4 regions of the Nonomuraea sp. NPDC059007 genome follow, and region 1 is predicted to be linked to each of the others. Evidence: riboswitches for the same ligand, from Rfam matches in the RefSeq annotation. Region 1 holds a riboswitch; each other region holds the start of a gene.
What was found. A riboswitch is a leader RNA that binds a small molecule or an ion and turns the genes downstream of it on or off. The one in region 1 is predicted to bind cobalamin.
Positions count from the first base shown of each region.

Region 1 (3,198 bases):
CGCCTGGGCGGCAGAGACGTCTTCGCCGCCGCGACCGCCGACGCCGACCACCGGGTGCGCATCGAGGCCATCCGCGGCCTGGTCTCGCTGGACGAGCCCGACATGGTGGCAGCCGCCGCCGGTGACCCGTCGCGGGAGGTACGGGTCTGGGTGGCCAAGGGGCTCGGCATCATCGGCAAGCCCGCGCCCGTGCTGGAGACGCTGGCCGCCGACGCCGACCCGCTGGTCAGGGCCGCCGCCCTGGAGTCGTCGGCCGGTGCGGGCGGGCCGCTGGTGGCGGCGGCCGTACAGGCGATGGACGACCCGCGGTGGCAGGTGCGGGTGGGCGCGGCCCGCGCGCTCGCCGCCGCCGACCGCGCCAGCGCGCTGCCGCCGCTCGTGGCGGCGCTGTCGGACGAGAACCTCGACGTGCGCAAGGCGGCCGTGCTGGCGCTGACCCGCTGGGCCGGCACGGCGGCAGCGGGCGCGGCGCTGGAGGCGGCGCTGGGCGATCCGGACGCCGACGTGCGCGCTTACGCGCGACGGGCGCTGGCCGGGTAGCGCCGCCACGCCGCCTCTCCATCCCTCAGGCCGGTCAGCCGGTCGATTCCGGCTCGGCCGACGGCGAGACCACGCTGCCGTCGTCCGCGTTGACCTTGACCTTCGCCTTGGTGCCGTCGGCGGCGGTCACGTCGGCCTCCCAGACCACCGTGCCGTTGTCCCTGTCCAGGGACAGCTCGGTGATCTTGCCGTCCGGGTACTCGCCGGCGACCTTCTCCGCGGCGTCGGAGTAGCTGGTCTTGGCCGCCTCGGCACGCGCCTTGTGCTTGGCCTTCTCCGCGTCGTCGTCGGCCTCCGCGGACGGCGTGCCGACGACCTTCCAGGTCATCGCGTCGACCCGGACCTTGCTCTCGGCGCCGTCCGCGCCGATGACGGTGACCTTCCACACGCCGTTGTCGGAGTCCAGGCCGGTGACCGTACCTTCGACGGAGGCCAGCGCGGCCTCGCCCGCCTTCTTGATGTCGTCGGCACCGGTACCGGCGCCCGGCGAGCCCATGTCGCTGGGATCGGCCGGCGGTGTGGCAGGACTCTGGACGGCGAGGCCGGCGGTGTTCTGGGCGCCCCCGGAACCGCAGGCCGCGATCGTGAACAGCGCGGCGGCGGCCGCGGCCGCGCGAATAGCGTACTTCTTAGAATTTTCCCCCATGACGTGCACGCTGCCCCGAATATCTCCTAGGCATTCCCGCAGGTCAGTAGATCATGAAGACGTACGGCCGGGCGGGCAGCGCTCCGGATATGCCACGATAGATCCCGAAATAGGCGACGGCGGATCGAGGAAGCCGGTGTGAACCCGGCGCGGTCCCGCCACTGTGATCGGCGAGCGAGCCCCGACGAAGCCACTGCCCCCGCGGGCGGGAAGGCCGGGGTGAGCGTTGACCCGAGAGCCAGGAGACTCACGCGGTCGCCACCTCACGACCTTGGGGCGGATCTCCCCATGAGAGGAACGGTGGACGGCATGTCCTTCCCCGCGAGCCCGCGCGCGCTCGTACCCCTGCTCGTCGCCTCGGCCCTGCTGGCCGGCTGTGCGAGCACCCCCGCACCCGCCGCCGAGCAGGCGGCCGGAGCCCCCGCCGGATTCCCCGTCACCGTCGTGAGCTGCGGCGTCAGCACCACCTACGAACGGCCGCCCCGCCGGGCCGTCGCGCTCAACCAGCACGCCACCGAGATCATGCTCGCGCTCGGGCTGGAGAAGTCGATGGCGGGCACCGCTTACCTCGATGACGCGATCTTGCCCGAGTACAAGGCCGCATATGACCGGATCAAGGTACTGGCCAAGGAGTACCCCTCCTTCGAGGCGCTGCTCTCGGCCGAGCCGGACTTCGTCTACGGCGGTTTCGAGAGCGCCTTCGACGCCAAGGAGGGCCGCGGCCGGGACGTGCTGGCCAAGTCCGGCATCGACACCCACGTCAACTCCGAGGAGTGCCCGAACGGCCCGGTCACCGCGGCCCAGGCCGAGGAGGAGATCCGTACCATCGGCCGCGTCTTCGGCGTCGGCGAGCGCGCGGAGCGGCAGGTCACCGCCATGCGCACCGTCCTGGACGGCGTCAAGAAGAAGCTCGGCGACGTCGAGCCGGCCAAGGTGTTCGTCTACGACTCCGGCGACAAGACCGCCTTCACCGCGGGCGGCGCCGGGATCGGCAACGAGATGATCAAGCTGGCCGGCGGCGCCAACCTCTTCGCCGACCTGCCCAAGGCCTGGGGAAACGTCTCCTTCGAGCAGGTCGCCGAACGCGCGCCCGAGATCATCGTCATCTACGACTACGGCCAGACCACGGTCGAGGCCAAGAAGAAGTTCCTGCTGGCCAGCCCGGCGCTCAAGGACGTGCCCGCGATCAAGAAGCAACGATTCGCCGTGCTGCCCCTGTCGTCGGCGGTCCTCGGGGTGCGGGTGCCGGCCGGGGTGGAGGCGCTCGCCCGGCAGATCCATCCGGACCGGTTCAAGTGACGCAGGCGGTACGGCGTGCGCCGTACCCGCTGATCCTCGCGGTGCTCGCCGCGCTACTGCTGCTGGCCGCGACGGCGGGCGTCGCGGCCGGGTCGGTCGGGCTGCCGTTCGGGGAGGTCTGGTCGATCCTGCTGCACCGGCTCCGGCTGCCGCTGGGCGAGCCCACCTGGCCGGCCGTGCGCGAGACGATCGTCATGAACGTACGGCTGCCGCGCGTGCTGCTCTGCGCGGTCGTCGGCGCCGGGCTGTCGGTCTGCGGCATGGCCCTGCAGGCGCTGGTGCGCAACCCGCTGGCCGACCCGATGCTGCTCGGCGTCTCCTCCGGCGGCACCGTCGGCGCGGTCTCCGTGATGGTGCTCAACCTGTCGGTGTTCGGCGCGCTGACACTGCCCCTGGCCGCCTTCGCCGGCGCCCTCCTCGCGCTCTTCCTCGTGTACGGCCTGGCCAGGGCGGGCGGCCGGATGACCACGATCCGGCTGGTGCTGGCCGGAGTCGCCACGGCCGAGGTGCTGTCGGCCGTGGCCAGCTTCCTCATCGTCACCTCCAACGACCCGCACAAGGCCGACTCGGCGCTGCGCTGGATGCTGGGCGGCCTGGCCGGCACCACCTGGGACCTGCTCTGGGTCCCGGCGGCCGCGGTGCTGCTCGGCACCGCCGTGCTGCTGGGCGTCAGCCGTCCGCTCAACCTGCTGCTGGCGGGGGAGGAGGCCGCC
Region 1 is NZ_JBHYJD010000057.1:8,273-11,470, reverse strand. It holds gene ACFWY5_RS49590 (fumarate reductase/succinate dehydrogenase flavoprotein subunit) at 1-540, shown strand, start outside; gene ACFWY5_RS49585 (PepSY domain-containing protein) at 575-1,186, opposite strand; cobalamin riboswitch at 1,313-1,435, shown strand; gene ACFWY5_RS49580 (ABC transporter substrate-binding protein) at 1,475-2,485, shown strand; gene ACFWY5_RS49575 (FecCD family ABC transporter permease) at 2,482-3,198, shown strand, end outside.

Region 2 (3,198 bases), on a different contig from region 1:
GCCCTGCGCATGAGGAACTGCGTGATCTGGTACGCCGCCCCCGCCTGCCACGGGAACGTGGTGATGAAGATGAAGCTGGCGAGGTTGGCCAGTGCCATGGTCCAGTAGGCGTGCCGTACGGTCTCGACGATCTCCGCGAAGTCGTCGCAGGCCTCGGCGTTCGCGCGGCAGGCGGCGGCCAGCTTGCCGGGGTAGCCGAGGGCCGGCGGCATCGGGTACAGGCCCTCGGTGACGGTCCGCTTGAACGCGTCCACCCCTTCGCCGCTGTTGCGCCGCCAGACCGACTCGGCGGCGGGGTAGGTGTTGCCCGAGCTCTTCTCCACGCGTTCGGCCAGCCGTAGCCAGGTGTCGCGGGCCTGGCGGGCGCGGTCGGGGTCGCCTTCCGGGTAGTCGACCGCGAGCATCTGGAAGACGAAGGCGGTGATGCCGAGGGCACCGAAGCCGTAGATGGAGGCGCGGGTGGGGTTGATCTTCATCGCAGCACGTCGGGGGTGAACGGCTCGGCCAGCGCCCTGGCCTGGTCACCGGCATCGCGGGCGGCAGCGGCGGCGGCCTGGAGGACGGCGGCGGCCAGCTCGTCGGAGCCGAGCCGCATGGCGCGGGGGTCGATGGTGAGCCCGGCCAGGGCGCCGGTCATGGTGGCCTCGGCGACGACCCGGCCCTCGGCGGCCTCACCGCGGCCGCGTACCCGCTCGATCTCTTGCTGGAGTCCCTGGAGTCGGGCGATCTCCCCGTGGAACTCGGCGAACATCCGGTCCAGCTCGTCTGTCATTCGGCCCAACGTAGATCGTGACACCGGCAATGGCAACTGAACTAGTAGGTAAAGCGCTTCACCTCACATTCAACAGAATCCGGCCTCCGTGCGTCTGGGATGTGATGGACCGAGGAAGGGTGAGGCCAGGGTGGACGACTTCGCGGCGTTCGTCGCCGAGCGCGCCGACGCGCTCCTGCGCTATGGATACGTGCTCAGCGGCAACCCGCACGACGCGGCCGACCTGACCCAGGAGGCGCTGATCAGGTTGCATCGGGCCTGGTCGCGGGTGCGCGGCAAACGCGCGCGGGCGAGATCTGGGTGCGGTGCGGCGTACTCACCTGCGTCGGCCACAGGCCGGACCGGACCGTTTTCATGCGCCTGCGCGACGGCACACAGGAGCGGGACCTGCCCGAGGCCCCTGTGATCGGACTCGCCGCGGACCGGTTCATGACGGTGCGGCTCGACTCGGCCGGCGGCGGTCAGGCGCTGCTCGACCTGGCCACGGGCCGCTCCGGAGACCTCGGCACCCGGCCCGGTGACGATGGCGGGATGCAGATCGTTCAACCGGGCGTCGGCGACGGCCGGCTCGTTCACTATCCGCTCGGGGGCAAAACCGTGATCATCGACCTTTCGAAGATCACGTGACTGTTGACGAGAACCGGAGGAAAGGATACGTTCCGGTAGATTTCACGGCTGTCAGGGGAAATCCGGTGAGATGCCGGTGCGGACGCGCCACTGTATCCGGGACGTAGATCCCGGGAGCCAGGTCACCTAACGGCCGTGACCTCACCTGTTGGGACGCGTCATCCCTGAGGAGGCCTTGATGAGTGGTGGGACCACTTCGACGTCCGTGCCCTTTCCCCGTTTGCGGCCCTGGTTGCTGAGCGTGCCGTTGTTCCTGTTGATCGCGTACCTGGTTCTGATGGACAACGGCGCGGTCTCGCAGACCGGTACCTTCCTGCACGAGCTGATGCACGACGGGCGTCACCTGCTCGGCGTGCCCTGCCACTAGGGGCCGGGCACGATGGTGCGCACCCTTGTGGTCAGAGGTCTGCTCCTGGGCCTGCTGGCCGGACTGTTCGCGGGCGCCTTCGCCTTCCTGGCGGGGGAGCCCCACGTGGACAGCGCGATCGCCTTGGAAGAAGCCGCGGCGGCGGCCGCGCCGGCCGCGCCGGCCGACGATCATCATGGTGAGGAGGCCGAGGTCAGCCGGCCGGTGCAGAAGGCCGGGCTGTTCCTCGCGACGGGCCTTTACGGCCTCGCCGTCGGCGGCATCTTCGGCCTGGTCGTGGCCGGGCTGCGCGGCCGGGTCGGCCCCAGGTCGGACCCCGCGCTCGCGTTCGCCGCGGCGGGCACGGCCTTTCTGGCGATCGTCCTGCTGCCGTTCCTGAAATATCCCGCCAATCCGCCCGCCGTCGGCGACCCCCACACGATCGGCAGCCGGACCCTGCTCTACGTGGTCATGGTGCTGGTGGGCCTGGCCGCCGTCGCCATCGCGGTCGCGAGCGGGCGCCGGGTCACCGGCGGTCCGTGGGCGCGCTGGAGCGTCACCGTGGTGACCTTCCTCGTGCCGGTGGTCGCCGCGCTGGCGCTGCTGCCGCGGGTCGACGAGGTGCCCGCGGGCTTTCCCGCCACGTTGCTGTGGGAGTTCCGGCTCGCGTCGCTGGGGACGCAGCTGGTGTTCTGGGCGGCGTTCGGGGCGCTGTTCGCCTGGGCGGGCGAGCGCGCCGCCCGCCGGACCACCGCCGCCGTCCCGGCCGCCGCACCGAGCTGAGCGGAGTGCTTTTCGTACGGCATGCCAGCACACCAGGCATGCGCACAGCCTGCTTCCCCGCACCGGAGCAGGCCGATCGCGCCAGCCTGGCGAAGGCCGCCCTTCTGGCCGGGACCGCCGACCTGGCCAGGACGGCGTCATACGCGGGACCCGGCACCCGGCCCGACCGGGACGAGCCCCGTGAAGCGGAGCTTGGGGAGATGCTGACGGCCGGGCAGGCGGGGGCGGCGTTCGTCGCGCCGTCGGTGGCCGCGTTGCAGACCGCCTCGGCCATGGGGCTCGCGCCCATCGTGGTCGACGCCCTGGCCGAGGCCGATCACGGCCGGTGGGGCGGCCTGCCGTACACGAGGGTCGCCCAGGACGAGCCGGACGCGCTCGCGAGCTGGCTCGCCGACCCCGGCGCGGCGCCCCACGGCGGCGAGAGCCTCGACCAGATGACGGCGCGCGTCACGGGGTGGCTCGACGAGACGCGGGCCAGGTTCGACGGCCGGCGCGGGCGGCCGTTCCTGGTCATCTGCGACTCGGGAGCCATCCGCGCCGCGCTCGGGCACGCGCTCGGCCTGCCCCCGCTGCACGCCGCCCGTTTCGACCTCGCGCCACTGTCCACCACCGAACTGGCCGTCACCCGCGGCGGCTGGCGGGTCGCCCACGTCAACCGGGACGCCCTCGA
Region 2 is NZ_JBHYJD010000024.1:75,681-78,878, reverse strand. It holds gene ACFWY5_RS33665 (hypothetical protein) at 1-476, opposite strand, end outside; gene ACFWY5_RS33660 (YbaB/EbfC family nucleoid-associated protein) at 473-772, opposite strand; gene ACFWY5_RS33655 (sigma factor) at 861-1,178, shown strand; gene ACFWY5_RS33650 (hypothetical protein) at 1,127-1,399, shown strand; cobalamin riboswitch at 1,411-1,548, shown strand; gene ACFWY5_RS33645 (CbtB-domain containing protein) at 1,605-1,766, shown strand; gene ACFWY5_RS33640 (CbtA family protein) at 1,779-2,528, shown strand; gene ACFWY5_RS33635 (histidine phosphatase family protein) at 2,567-3,198, shown strand, end outside.
Region 2: linked by a shared signal. The riboswitch ahead of ACFWY5_RS33645 (CbtB-domain containing protein) and the one ahead of ACFWY5_RS49580 (ABC transporter substrate-binding protein) in region 1 are both predicted to bind cobalamin.

Region 3 (3,198 bases), on a different contig from region 1:
TCTCCTCGCGGTAGATCCGCATGTCGGGCCGCACGTGGTCGAACAGGGACGGGCCGATGAAGAAGCCGCCCGGCTCCGGCACGTCGGCGTCCCGGCCGTCGACCACGAGCTCGGCGCCCTCGCTCACGCCGATCTCCACGTAGTCGCGGACGCGCCGCAGGGCGTCGGAGCCGACCAGCGGGCCGAAGTCGGCGCCGGGGTCGTCGCTGCGGCCCAGGCGCAGCTCGCCGATCCTGGCCACCAGCCGTTCCCGCAGCGCGTCCGCGGTCGCCTGTCCCACGGGGACGGCCACCGAGATGGCCATGCAGCGTTCGCCCGCCGAGCCGTAGCCGGCGCCGATCAGCGCGTCCGCGGCCTGGTCCAGGTCGGCGTCGGGCATGACGATCAGGTGGTTCTTGGCGCCGCCGAAGCACTGGGCGCGCTTGCCGTGCGCGGTGGCGGTCGTGTAGACGTGCTCGGCGACCCGGGTGGAGCCGACGAAGGCGACCGCGCTCACCCTGTCGTCGGTCAGCAGGGTGTCGACGGCGTCCTTGGCGCCGTGGATCACGTTCAGTACACCGGGTGGGAGGCCGGCTTCGGTGAGCAGTTCGGCCAGCCGTACCGGAACTGATGGGTCACGCTCGAGGGCTTGAGCACGAAGGCGTTGCCGCAGGCGACGGCGGGGGCCAGTTGCCACAGCGGGATCATGGCGGGGAAGTTGAACGGCGTGATCCCCGCGACCACCCCCAGCGGCCGGCGCATGGAGTAGACGTCGATCCCGCTGCCCGCGTTGTCGGTGAACTCGCCCTTGAGCAGGTGGGGGACGCCCGCGGCGAACTCGACCACCTCCAGGCCGCGCTGGATGTCGCCGTCGGCGTCGGCGACGGTCTTGCCGTGTTCGGATGACAGCAGCCGGGCCAGGGTGTCGCGTTCGGCCTCGACCAGGTGCAGGAACCTCAGCAGCACGCGGGCGCGGCGCTGCGGATTCCACTCCGCCCAGGCCGCCTGGGCTTCGGCGGCGTCGGAGATGGCCGCCCTGGTCTCGTCCGGAGTGGCCAGCGGGACTCTGGCCTGGACGGTTCCGGTGTTCGGGTCGTGGACGTCGCCGAAGGTGCCCGAGATGCCGGGGACGTGCTTGCCGCCGATGAAATGGGACAGTTCACGGATCATGGAGCCTGCTTTCGCCAGGTGGACCCGAGGATGGGCATGCAAAGGAGGGCAGGTCAGAGGTGAGTGACCGCCGTCGCCATCGGATCACCTGGGCCGCGGGCGCGTTCCGGTGCCATGCGTGTTCGCTCCATCCTCGTGGACAACACATGCCAGAACTCGCGGCCGGTATCCTGACTCCCGGATCAGCGCACGTCATCCGGCCTTCCCGGCTTTCGCCAGTGGCACTGTCGAGCGATGACGCACATCCCCGGTCACAGTGGCGGGACCGTGCTGGATTCACACCAGCTTCCCTGCACCGCGAGCGTTCCTGTTGAAAATATAGTTGGACGTCCTAGTAAGTCCAGTGCCGGCTTCCCTTGGCTTAGGGTGGGGGTCGCAGTTGGTTCGCCCCGTCAGCCAGGCGAGGCGTCGTAAGAGGGAACCCGGTGCGAATCCGGGACTGCCCCGCAGCGGTGAGTGGGAACGACCGCCGTCACCAGCACTCGGCCCCCGGGGCCGGGGAAGCGACGGCCAGTAGGCATGTGCGACGCGCCCGCGAGTCCGAAGACCTGCCACTGCCCGCGCGCACCCCGCGCGCGGTGCATCGGACGGCCTCGAGGGAGGGCTGGGCGACCACGCGGGCCAGAAGTGTGCCCGCGCCTGGGCCGTGCCTTCGCTCGAACGCCGGGGATGTCCCCGTGACTCGCGAAGGAGAGTTCCGTGACCGAGCGTTCGCTCGCCACCGTGTACGGCTACCCCCGCCAGGGACCCGGCCGCGAACTGAAGAAGGCCGTCGAAGGCTACTGGGCGGGCCGGATCACCGCCGCCGAGCTGGAAGCCGCCGCCGCCGGCCTGCGCCGCGCCGCCTGGCGCGAGCTCACCGACGCCGGCCTCGGCGAAGTCCCCTCCGGCGACTTCTCGCTGTACGACCACGTGCTGGACACCACCGTCATGGTCGGCGCGATCCCCGAGCGGCACCGGGCGGCCGTGGAGGCCGACCCGCTGGCCGGCTACTTCGCCATGGCCCGCGGCACCCAGGACGTGGCGCCGCTGGAGATGACCAAGTGGTTCGACACCAACTACCACTACCTGGTCCCCGAGCTCGGCCCTGACACCGTCTTCACCGCCAACCCCGGCAAGCAGGCCGCCGAGCTGACCGAGGCCCTGTTGCAGGGCCACAACCCGCGCCCGGTCGTGGTCGGCCCCGTCACCTACCTGCTGTTGTCCAAGCCCGCCCCCGGCGTCGAGCCCGGCTTCGAACCGCTGTCGCTGCTGGAACGGCTGCTGCCCGTCTACGCCGAGATCCTCGCGTCGCTGCAGTCAGCGGGCGCCGATTGGGTGCAGTTCGACGAGCCCGCCCTGGTCCAGGACCGGCCGCAGGAGGTGCTCGACGCCGTCGCCGCCGCCTACGCCCACCTCGGCGGGCTGACCCGGCGGCCCAGAATCCTGGTGACCAGCTACTTCGACCGGCTCGGCGCCGCCCTGCCCGTGCTGGCCGCCGCCCCCGTCGAGGGCCTCGGACTCGACTTCACCGGCTCGGCCGCCGCCAACCTCGACGACCTGGCCGCGGCCGGCGGGCTGCCCGGCAAGCGGCTGGTGGCCGGGGTCGTGGACGGGCGCAACATCTGGATCAACGAGCTGGAGAGGTCGCTGGCCACGCTCGCCACCCTGCTCGGACTGGCCGAGCGGGTGGACGTGGCCGCCTCCTGCTCCCTGCTGCACGTCCCCTACGACACCGCGCTGGAGACCGACCTCCATCCCGAGGTGGCCGGCTGGCTCGCGTTCGCCCGCCAGAAGGTCGCCGAGACCGTCACGCTCACCCGCGGCATCAGCAGGGGCACCCACCTCATCGCCGAGCAGGTGGACGCCAACCAGGCCGCGCTGCGCGCCCGCGCCGAGTCGCCGCTGACCCACAACCCGGCGGTCCGCGCGCGCACGACGGCCGTCACCGCCGCTGACAGCCGTCGCATCAGCCCGTACGGCGAGCGCGCCGCCGCCCAGCGGGCCAGGCTGAAGCTGCCGCCGCTGCCGACCACCACGATCGGCTCGTTCCCGCAGACCAGCGAGTTG
Region 3 is NZ_JBHYJD010000020.1:183,360-186,557, forward strand. It holds partial or broken gene ACFWY5_RS30770 (CoA-acylating methylmalonate-semialdehyde dehydrogenase) at 1-1,149, opposite strand, end outside; cobalamin riboswitch at 1,292-1,464, opposite strand; cobalamin riboswitch at 1,530-1,703, shown strand; gene metE (5-methyltetrahydropteroyltriglutamate--homocysteine S-methyltransferase) at 1,849-3,198, shown strand, end outside.
Region 3: linked by a shared signal. The riboswitch ahead of metE (5-methyltetrahydropteroyltriglutamate--homocysteine S-methyltransferase) and the one ahead of ACFWY5_RS49580 (ABC transporter substrate-binding protein) in region 1 are both predicted to bind cobalamin.

Region 4 (3,198 bases), on a different contig from region 1:
CTGCGCCAGCTGGAGAAGTACGGCTTCATCGAGGAGATCCCCGAGCGCTCGGCCGGCCGCGAGCGCTGGTGGCGCAAGGCCGACATGCCACGCGACATCCGCACGCCGAACTTCCGCGACGTGGCGCCGGAGAGCCGCGCGGTGCTGGAGGAGTTCTACCGCATCGGCATGGCCGAGGACCGTGCGCTGCTGGACCGCTTCGGGGCCGCCTACCGGCGCGACCCCGACTGGGCCAAGGCCTCGCGGGGGTTCGGCCGGATGACCAAGCAGGATCTCGACGCCTTCTTCGAGGAGTACATCGCGCTGCTGGCCAAGTACGGCCACCGGGCCGACGACGCGCCCCCGGACGCCCGCCCGCTCTACATCAGGATGTTCGCGCTGCCGGCCGATGATACGTGAAGAGTGCCCCCCGATGTGTAACACCGTGTGATCTGCCAATAACCTCATGTAATGGGAGGTCTCGCGGGGTTCGGGGAGGGGCATCATGCGGCGTCGGCAGTTCTTCGCACTCGGGCTCGGCCTGGCCGCCTGTGCCTCCGGATGCGCCACCGCGGGTGGCGGCGCGCACGGCCTCGGCCCCGTCGGCGTCGTCCCCGGCGGTGAGCGATGGGCCCCGGTCGCGCAGGCTCTCTACCGCACCCTGCGCAGGACCGGCTACCCCGCCACCGGCACGGGCGGCACGACCACGGTCACCGTCACCGGCCTGCCCGCGCTGGCCGCCGCCGAGCTGAACGACCAGCGCCCCATGCACGTCACCACCACGCCGCTGGCCAGGCTCACCGGCAACGTCGAGGTGCTGGTGGTGCCGGCCAACTCGCGGCTCAAGGACTTCGACGCCTTCGCCGCCCACCTGCTGGCCCAGCCGGAGCGCACCTACCTGGCCGGCGGGCCCCTGGGCGAGCCCGATCACCTGCTGTTCGGCCTGGTCGCGCAGGGGCTCGGCGTGGACGTCAGGAAGATCGACTACACCGGCTACCCGGGCGCCCAGGAGGTGGCGGCGGCCATGCAGGGCGGCAAGGTCGCGGCGGCCACCGGGCGGCTGCGCGACTGGCGGGCCCGGCTCGACTCCGGCCGGATCAGGCCGCTGGCCGTCTCCTCGGCCGCCCGGGTCCCCGGCGTCGATGCCCCGACGCTCCTGGAGTGCGGGGTGCGGGTCGACTTCGCCGACTGGTGCGCGGTGGTCGGGCCCGCCGCGATGGACGGCGAACGGCGGGGCGCCGCGGTGCGCATGATGGAGGACGCGACCCGGTCGGCGCCGTGGCACGAGGCCTGCCGTAACGGGGGCTGGGAGGCCATCCCGCTCAGCGGCGACGACTTCGCCACGTGGCTGGCCACCGAGTCCGCCCGTACCCGCAGAGTACTCCGTGAACTCGGCATGCTCGACACGCCGAGCACAACATACCGGGGATAGTTGCGGGATCGGCCACTAGATGTAGGATCCTGCACTGTCGCTGGTTCGCCTCCCCGGAGGCGGAGCAAAAGGGAACCTGGTGCGATTCCAGGGCTGCCCCGCAGCGGTAAGCGGGAACGACCGCCGTCATGAGCACTGGACCCAGGTCCGGGAAGCGACGGCCAGTAGGACTCACGCGTTGAGACGCCCGCGAGCCCGAAGACCTGCCAGCGGTTGTCTTGTCCATTGGGCCTCGAGGGAGGGCCCGGGGGCTGCGCGGCCGGGGGATCTCCGTGCTTGCCGCGTGCGCTCTCGCGTGCCTTCGCAGGGGGAAAGCTCGCTCGCGAGGAGTGTTGCACGTGACGCAGATCGTTGAGATGGATCGGCGGCTGGCCATCGAGGAGGCGGCGGCGCGCGTGATCGCCGACCCGGCCAACTCCCGGGTCGCCGCGCGGCTGCTGGCCGAAGAGATCGCCGACGAGGCGGCCGGCCACGGTGTCCGCTCGTTCTCGGACTCCATCGCCGCCACGCACGCGGCCGGGCTGATCCAGGACGCGCTCGCCGACTTCGTCCGGCGAAATCGTGAACAGCTGGACGCGCTCATCGACGCCGACGCCGACGAGCGGTTCGAGTACTTCGGCCTGCGCACGGTCTACGACCGCTACCTGCTGCGCCACCCCGAGAGCCGCAAGGTGCTGGAGCGCCCGCAGCACTTCATGCTCCGCGTCGCCTGCGGCCTGTCCCAGACGGTCGGCGAGGCCGCCGAGCTGTACGCGTTGATGTCCACGTTGTCCTATCTGCCCTCTTCTCCCACGTTGTTCAACTCCGGCGCCCGCCGGCCGCAGCTGTCGTCGTGCTTCCTGCTGGACTCGCCCCGGGACGAGCTGGAGTCCATCTACGACCGGTACGGGCAGGTCGCCCGCCTGTCCAAGTACGCCGGTGGCATCGGCATCTCCTGGACCCGGGTCCGCTCGCGCGGATCGCTCATCAAGGGCACGAACGGGCACTCCAACGGCATCGTGCCGTGGCTGCGCACGCTGGACTCCTCCGTCGCCGCCGTCAACCAGGGCGGCCGGCGCAAGGGCGCGGCCTGCGTCTACCTGGAGACCTGGCACGCCGACATCGAGGAGTTCCTGGAGCTGCGGGAGAACACCGGTGAGGACGCCCGCCGTACCCACAACCTGAACCTCGCCAACTGGGTGCCGGACGAGTTCATGCGCCGCGTGGAGTCCGACGGCATGTGGTCGCTGTTCGACCCCAAGACGGTCCCGCACCTCACCGACCTGTACGGCGACGCCTTCGACACCGCCTACCGCGCCGCCGAGGAGCAGGGCCTGTACACGCGGCAGATGCCGGCCCGCACCCTGTACGGCCGGATGATGCGCACGCTCGCCCAGACCGGCAACGGCTGGATGACCTTCAAGGACGCCGCCAACCGCGTCTCCAACCAGACGGCCAGGCCGGAGAACGTCATCCACCTGTCCAACCTGTGCACCGAGATCCTGGAGGTGACCAGCGACGGCGAGACCGCGGTCTGCAACCTCGGCTCGGTCAACCTGGCCGCCCACGTCACCGGCACCGGCCTGGACTGGGAACGGCTGGCCGGCACCGTCCGCACCGCGGTGCGCTTCCTCGACCGCACCATCGACCTGGGCTTCTACCCGACGCCCGAGGCCGAGAAGGCGAACAAGCGGTGGCGGCCGATCGGGCTCGGCGTCATGGGCCTGGCCGACGTGTTCTTCGCGCTGCGGCTGCCGTTCGACTCGCCCGAGGCGCTGGCGCTGTCCACCAGGATCGCCGAGGAGATC
Region 4 is NZ_JBHYJD010000010.1:54,555-57,752, reverse strand. It holds gene ACFWY5_RS18470 (ArsR/SmtB family transcription factor) at 1-399, shown strand, start outside; gene ACFWY5_RS18465 (Bug family tripartite tricarboxylate transporter substrate binding protein) at 485-1,411, shown strand; cobalamin riboswitch at 1,436-1,637, shown strand; gene ACFWY5_RS18460 (ribonucleoside-diphosphate reductase subunit alpha) at 1,750-3,198, shown strand, end outside.
Region 4: linked by a shared signal. The riboswitch ahead of ACFWY5_RS18460 (ribonucleoside-diphosphate reductase subunit alpha) and the one ahead of ACFWY5_RS49580 (ABC transporter substrate-binding protein) in region 1 are both predicted to bind cobalamin.